Linked DNA regions of Blastopirellula marina. The protein of the gene in region 2 interacts with the protein of the main gene of each other region in a pairwise test. Links are inferred from orthologs where the notes say so. Each region holds a gene or a part of one and is shown on either strand. Other genes may lie near its edges.

Evidence for each region.
Region 1: the proteins of rplL (region 2) and dnaE interact in binary tests that used the Escherichia coli proteins (3 or more experiments, as listed by UniProt). The link is inferred for Blastopirellula marina from one-to-one orthologs.

The regions. Positions count from the first base shown.
Region 1 is NZ_PUIA01000037.1:368,687-373,116, forward strand. The notes cover bases 155-4,269. They hold dnaE (DNA polymerase III subunit alpha), read right to left. Parts: upstream 3,895-4,269; coding sequence 355-3,894; downstream 155-354. Other genes in these bases: C5Y96_RS13455 (FHA domain-containing protein), read right to left, coding at 4,087-4,269. Also shown: C5Y96_RS13445 (DUF1598 domain-containing protein), read right to left, coding at 1-80; more of C5Y96_RS13455, read right to left, coding at 4,270-4,430. UniProt on the Escherichia coli protein: DNA polymerase III is a complex, multichain enzyme responsible for most of the replicative synthesis in bacteria. This DNA polymerase also exhibits 3' to 5' exonuclease activity. The alpha chain is the DNA polymerase catalytic subunit.
Region 2 is NZ_PUIA01000026.1:38,562-41,661, forward strand. Bases 1-2,785 are described here. They hold rplL (50S ribosomal protein L7/L12), read right to left. Parts: upstream 1,708-2,785; coding sequence 1,294-1,707; downstream 1-1,293. Other genes in these bases: rpoB (DNA-directed RNA polymerase subunit beta), read right to left, coding at 1-935; rplJ (50S ribosomal protein L10), read right to left, coding at 1,838-2,362; rplA (50S ribosomal protein L1), read right to left, coding at 2,421-2,785. Outside these bases: more of rplA, read right to left, coding at 2,786-3,098. UniProt on the Escherichia coli protein: The binding site for several of the GTPase factors involved in protein synthesis (IF-2, EF-Tu, EF-G and RF3). Is thus essential for accurate translation.

The DNA.
Region 1 (4,430 bases), on a different replicon or contig from region 2:
TGTGCTTTGGCAGTGCCGCTGCATAGCAGCAAAAGGGCGACCGAGAGCAACGACAAAAGCTTCGTTAGTCGCAAGTCCATAGCAGATCCCTGGATACAGTTGAGCTCGAGAAGGTGAAGGAATGGTGGACGCAAAGTCCTGGGAGACCCTCGGTAATTATCGCATACCGTGGGCATACTGTCCCTGATTCCCTTGCACAATAAGGCAAGGGATATCAGTGATCTTAATTTGAGGGGATAGGAAAGGCAAGCAATTCGCGAAAAGAGGGTCGATTCATGTGCCGCGTCTGCCAATGCTCCCCGAAAAACCGGAACAATCGGTCTAAGTGATGGCCCTACAACTAGTTACAAATCGCTATGCGGAGTTCCTGACCCCTCCAGAAGCAGGGCGTCGTAGGAGAAGCTCAAAGTTGCCCTCGCCCAGAAGTTCATCAACACGGGTACGCATTTCCGGGGATAGGTCGACCCCTTTCTTACTTTTCAAGGCAACCTGACGGCCATCTTCCAGCACCAGCAACAGCTTTAGCTCGCAGTTGCCTGGATAGCCTCGCACGATTTCGACGAGAGTTTGGAGCTTTTCTTCACCGTGCTCTTGTTGGTCGATTCGAATCATCACCCCGCGCGCGTAGCGAGTTTCGACTTCTTCAATGGGAATCAACTCGTTGACGATCAAGTTCGCTTCATCGTCGCCACCTCGTCGATCGAGCCGACCGGAAATGATGTAGACGCCATCGGGTCGGAGGGCCTCGCCGACTTTGGCATAGTCTTCCGGCCAAAGGATGCAGCGGATGCCGCCGTCGACATCTTCCAGGTCGAAGTTGGCGTACTTGGTGTGCGTGCTGCCGGCGCGCGCCTTGCGAGTATGTGCCAGCTTGATCGATGCGACCATCCCGCCCATGGTGACTTCGGTCTTGTCTTTGATGCCAGCGAGACTTGCGGTGCTGTGGCTACAGCACATCTCGAATTTGCGTTTGTACTCGGCCAAAGGATGGCTCGACCAATAGAACCCAAGACACTCTTTCTCGTAGCCGAGTGTTTCTTTGTCTGGCCAAGGTGGTACGTCAGGAAGCACCACGGCTTTGGCCTCTTCGGCAGGATCTTCCACGGCGGCAAAGAGGTTCTTCTGCCCCGCCTTCTTGTCCGCGATGGCCGAAGCTCCCGACTGAATCGCTTTGTCCAAAGCGGTAACGTACTGGGCTCGATGTCCTCCGAGGCGATCGAACGCCCCAGCTTTTATTAACGTTTCGATGGCCGCTTTGCTGCACTGCGAAGGGTCGACGCGTTCGCAGAAATCGAAGATATCGGTGAACGGACCATCCTTTTCACGCGCCGCGACGATCGCTTCCGCCGCACCGCCGCCGCACCCTTTAATGGCACTTAAAGCGAAAACGATTTTGCCGTCTTTTACAGTGAATTCTTCATCAGAGTTGTTCACATCGGGCGGAGCAACTTCGATGTTCATGCGCTCGGCGTCTTCCATGTGTTCGACCAGGGCGTCCTTCGTTTTGAAGTTACGACCACTAATGTCGCCAGAAAGAAGCGCAGCCATGAACTCGATCGGGTAATGCGACTTGAGGTAGGCCGTTTGATAGGCAACCAGTGCGTAGGCCGTCGAGTGGCTCTTGTTAAAGCCGTAACCAGCAAACTTGACGATCATGTCCCAGAAATCCTGGGCTTCCTGTTTGGTGAGGCCTTTCTCTTGAGCACCCTCGAGGAACTGCTCGCGATTGGCCTGGATGATCGATTCTTTCTTCTTACTGATCGCTTTGATACATGTGTACGCTTTGGCCAGCGGAATCCCACCCAGGCGATTCAGAATACGCATCACCTGTTCCTGGTAGACCATCACACCGTTGGTCTCTTCCAGGACGTCCTTCAACACCTGGTGTTTGTAGGCTGCTTCCTTGCGACCGTGCTTCACCTCGATATAGTCGTCGACCATCCCGCCTTCGAGCGGACCTGGGCGGTAAAGGGCGTTGGTCGCGATAATATCGAGGAAGCTGTCCGGCTTCATTCGCTTCAGGAGATCGCGAATACCACCACTTTCCAGCTGAAACACCCCCTTCGTCTCACCTCGACGCAGTAGGTCGAATGTGTCCTTGTCGTCCAGGGGAAGTCGCAGGATATCGAGATCTTCTCCGCGCACCTTCTTGATCAGATCGATCGCGTTTCGCAGGATCGTCAAGTTGCGCAGACCGAGGAAGTCCATCTTCAACAGGCCGGCCGCTTCGACGTCGTTCATCGACCACTGGGTGATGATGTCGTCCTTGCCGGAAACGCGGCAGAGGGGAACGTACTCGGTTAGCGGTTCGTCCGCGATCACCACGGCCGCCGCGTGCGTACCGACGTTTCGTGCCAGCCCTTCGATCTTCATCGCCAGATCGAGCAGTTCCTTGATATCCGGGTTCGCGTTGTACGCCGACTGCATATCGGCGCTTTGGGCGAGCGCGTCCTTCAGCTTGATACCCAACTGATCGGGCACCATGCCGGTCACTTCGTTGACCATGTCCAACGGCAGACCCATCGCGCGGCCCACGTCTTTGATGGCTGCCCGGGCGGCAAGTGTACCGAACGTACCAATCTGGGCAACGTTCGCTTCGCCGTACTTCTCCTTCACATACTTGATAACCATCCCCCGACGTTCTTTGTCGAAGTCGATATCGATATCCGGGGCTTCCAGGCGGTTTTCATCCAGGAATCGCTCGAACAGCAAGTCGTACTTGATCGGGCAGACGTGGCTCATGTAAAGGGCATAGCACACAATCGCGCCCACACCGCTACCACGAGCCGTGGCCGGAATGTTCTGCTTGCGAGCCTCGACCACGAAGTCCCACACGATCAAGAAATAGTTAGGGAAGCCGAGGCGGCTGATCACGCCCAGTTCGCGGTCTAAGCGAGACATGACAACTTCGCTCAACTCGCCGCCAGGCAACATCTCTTCGTTGCCTTCGTAGCGTTCTTTGAGTCCTTGGATGCAAAGCTCGCGGAGGTAGTCGTCGGCCGTTTTGCCGTCGGGAATCTTAAAGGAGGGGAAGTGACGCTTGCCCAGTTCCAGGTCGATGTCGACGGTGTCGGCGATTTCCTGGCTTCGCGCGCAGGCATCTTCCAGCCCCGGAAAACTGGCGTACATGTCATCCGGGGTGCGAAGATAGAACTGGTCGTTCTCCATCTTCATGCGCGAGGCATCGGTGCGGAACTTGCCTGTGTTCACGCAAAGCAGGATATCCTGTGCCTCGGCATCACTCTGGTCGACATAGTGCGTATCGCTGGTGGCAACCAGGGGAAGGCCGAGCTTCCTGGCAACATCAACCGCGCCATCCAGTTGCATCTTCTGGATGTCGAGACCATTGTTCATGATCTCGATGAAGTAGCGATCGCCGAACAACTTTTGGAACCAGCCCGCCGTTTCTTCGGCTTCTTTGAGGACCTCTGCCGTGTTGGTCCCGTTCATGACAATCTTCGAGAACTCGCTGCTCACGCAGCCACTCAGGCAGATGATTCCTTCGTTGAATTTCTCGAGTAGTTCTTTATCGATACGCGGCTTGAAGTAGAACCCTTCCAGGTAAGCGGCCGAGGCCAGCTTCACCAGGTTCTTGAAGCCGGTCTTATTCTTGGCCAGCAGCGTCAGGTGGTAGTTCGAGCCGCGCATACCGCCTGATTTTTCCAAGCGGCTGCCAGGAGCGATGTAGGCCTCGTACCCGATGATCGGATTGATCTCGTTGTTCTTGCACGTGTTGTAGAACTGCAGCGCGCCGTGCAGGTTGCCGTGGTCGGTCAGGGCTAGCGCATTCATGCCGTGCTCTTTAGCACGCGTCACGAGCTTGGGAATTGGGCCCGCTCCATCCAAAAGACTGTAGTGCGAATGGCAATGCAAATGGACGAACGACTGGCTCATTCGGGTTCCGCTCCATGGACTGGGCTGCGCCTGTTGTAAGAAGCTCGCAGCGAGAAGACTCATCAACCAAATGATTCTATCAGGTTGACCAGGAATGAAAACCGAAACAGGTGCCTATTGCTGTAACTCGTAGAAGGGCTTCGCCTTCCTGTCACGACTACCAAGAGAGCCGATGAACTTCGAAGTTCACGCCTACTCTGGTTCACCAATACTGCGTAGTAGCATCGCGAGCCGTGATTGCAGATCCAAAAGGTTCTGCCATTCTCGCATTTCGAGCACGACGCTCTCGGTCCGTTCGTTGACCTCCACGCTGACTAGCAGGTGCCGGATGCGAATGTGGACGTAATCCATCAACTCGGCAAGTTGTGCGGCTTGGGCTGGACTCAAGCGTTCCGGCAGCTCAGGAGGTTGAAGCGAATAGATAGCGGCTTGCAGGTCGTCCTGCTGGGCGTTCCAGTTCAGCTCGAACTCGAGGGACGATTCCCCTTCGTGATCGTTGGGGCTGTGGGTTCGGTCGTCGTCGGGAAGATTCCCTT
Region 2 (3,100 bases):
AGCAAAGCTTCTTCATGACTGGAAGTGTTGTCCTCGCCCAACGCGTTGAAAATCAACTGCGTCTTGGGAGGCTCCATCACCTCGACCTTGTCGATGCCGGACGAGCAGATCAATTCCGCGATATTGCGGCTGATCTTCTGGCCAGCTTCGAGAATGATTTCACCAGCGCGATCGCTGCCGCTTGGGTAGATGATGTCATCTACCGCGATCTTGTTTTCGATTTTCGAGACGCTGCGGCCATCTTTGACCGATTCGACGCTCGATTCGTAGAAAGCACGAATGACGTCGGCATCGCTGCTGTATTCGGGCGACATCGCACGCAGCAACGTGGTCGCGGCGAACTTACCGCTTTGGTCGATACGGACCGTCAGCGAGTCCTTCTTCGAGACGTTCACTTCAATCCAGCTTCCACGTTCAGGAATGACGCGGCAGCTAGGAAGCTTTTTGTCGGAAGTGGTGTCTTGCTCCAAAACGAAGTCGACACCAGGGCTGCGGTGCAGCTGGCTCACCACGACGCGTTCAGCACCGTTGATGATGAACTCACCACCACCCAGCATGACGGGCAGATCACCGAGGTACACTTCTTCCTCGATAGGCTCCTCTTTGTTCAAGCGGAGCCAGATTCGGAATGGGCGACCGTAGGTCAACCGCAGCTGCTTGCATTCCTCTGGCGTGTAGCGCGGCTTGCCCAGTTCGTAACGGACGTAATCAAGCTGATTCTGTCCGTCGTAGCTCTGGATCGGGAAGATCTCGCGCAGGACACTTTCGATGCCCAGCTCAGGATCCCGCTCTTCTGCTTCGACCTCCGCCTGCAGAAAGTTTTGATAGCTCAGGGTCTGAATTTTCGTCAGATCCGGGGGAGCCATGTAAATCGATTGACTTCCAAACCGACGAACTTCAGTAGGTTCCAGCCGTCGTTGCGACGAGGTAGCCATAGGCGACGCGACTCCTTGGGCGGCAAATCAAAAAACAACATGCTTTCGCGGACAATCTAAGACGGATGTTATGCAGGGTTCCAGCCAACAGTCCGATATAGAGTGCGTGAAAGCATGAGTGATACGGGCGGACAGTAGAGGTTCAGATTCAAGCGAACCGGCAAAAGCGCGCAGCTGGCGCTATGCAAGCTAGCACGCCCGCCAACGCAGGCGCGCACTCTTACCTGATTCCCATCCATGCTGTCAAAAGAAAAAGAAGATCCGGAAGACTTCAAAATCACACCTCGCGACGTTGCCTCTTTAGTATAGGGGAGGCAACGCCTGAGTGAAAACAGGAAATCAGCCAATAACCGCAGTCTTATCGAATTTCGACAACGGCACCAGCAGCTTCCAGTTCTTCCTTCGCCTTCTGGGCGTCTTCCTTGGAAACGCCTTCTTTGATCTTGGCGTCTTTGGTTTCGACCATGTCCTTGGCTTCTTTCAAGCCCAGACCGGTGATACCACGGACAACCTTAATGACGCCGATCTTCTGAGCACCGAAGTCAGTCATAACGACGTCGAACTCGGTCTTTTCAGCAGGAGCAGCAGCATCGCCACCACCAACTGGACCAGCCATGACAACACCACCGCCAGCAGCGGCTTCGATGCCGTGAGCGTCTTTCAGGTAGTCGCCCAGTTCAACGGCTTGCTTCAGGGTAAGGCCGGCGATCTGATCGCCCAAACCCTTGATTTCTTCGGACACTTCGACGGTTGCAGTTGCTTCTTCGGACATTTCGGATCTTATCCTTTCAACACTTATTTGCAGGGGAACGGACCCGCCTGCGCCAGGGAATACGGATGTTTTGGTTTATGGAAACGTTCTTTCGGCAAATGCCGCCAGGACGTTTGCCGAGATAAGGCAATTAGCCTTCTTGGTTTTCGCCAACTTGCTTGACCTGCGAGGCCAACTTGGCACCTGGCCCCTTGATTTGGGCTGCCAGGGTACGACCAGGCCCCAGGATCTGACCCACCAGAAGCGAGAGCTGTTCAGCTCGGTTGGGCCATTTACTGATTGCCTTGACCGATTCAGGGTTCAGGGATTCGCCATCCATGACACCGCCTTTGGCGGTGAATCCCGGAAGCTTGTCGTCATCGTTCAGCTTGACAACTTCCTTGGCCAAGTCGACGAAATCTTCGCCGCCCCAAACCAGGGCAGTGCTGCCTTCCATGCTATCGAAAGCAGGTGCGAGCGAAGTGCCTTCGCATGCCTTGGCTGCCAGCGTGCGGCGGACAACCAACAGGCTCAGGCCCTTTTCACGGAGTTGCTTGCGGACGAGATACGTCTTTTCCGCATTCATCCCCACAACGTCGACCACCAGAAGGTCGTTCACCCCTTCCAATCGCTTGGACAGGTCGGTGATCACCAGTTTCTTTAGATACTTACTCATGGCTCAGGGCTTTGTACGTATGAGTTATTGCGTAACGCTTGAACTTGTTAGGAACAATTTAGAGGGCAACCGGAACACCAGGGCTCATCGTTGCACTCAAATTGACGCTACGAACATAAGTGCCCTTCGCCGCTTGCGGCTTGAGGCCATTGATATGATCGACGAACGCCTGGATGTTGTCTTGCAGTTTGCCGGCCTCGAAACCAAGCCGACCAACGACTGCATGAACAATACCGGTAGGGTCATTGCGGAATTCGACCTTACCGGCCTTGTATTCCTTAACCACCTTGGCGACATCCGGGGTAACCGTGCCAGCACGAGGCGAAGGCATCAAACCACGCGGACCGAGGACACGACCTAATGGACCAACCAGGCCCATCATGTCTGGGGTGGCGATACAGACATCGAAGTCCAGCCAGCCGTCTTTGATCTTCTTTGCCAGGTCTTCCGCACCAACTTCGTCGGCACCGGCTTCCGTAGCTGTTGTCGCATTGTCCCCCTTGGCGAACACAACGACGCGTTGAACCTTACCGATACCGTGTGGCAGAACCAAAGCACCACGGACCAATTGGTCGGCTTGCTTTGGATCGATACCCAATCGCATCGCAATTTCAACGGTTTGATCGAACTTCGTCGTATCGAACGACTTCAGCAGAACGATCGCATCTTTCAGGTTCAGCGGCTCCGCTGGCACCTTTTCTACCAGGGCTCGATATCGTTTGGATTGTTTAGCCATCG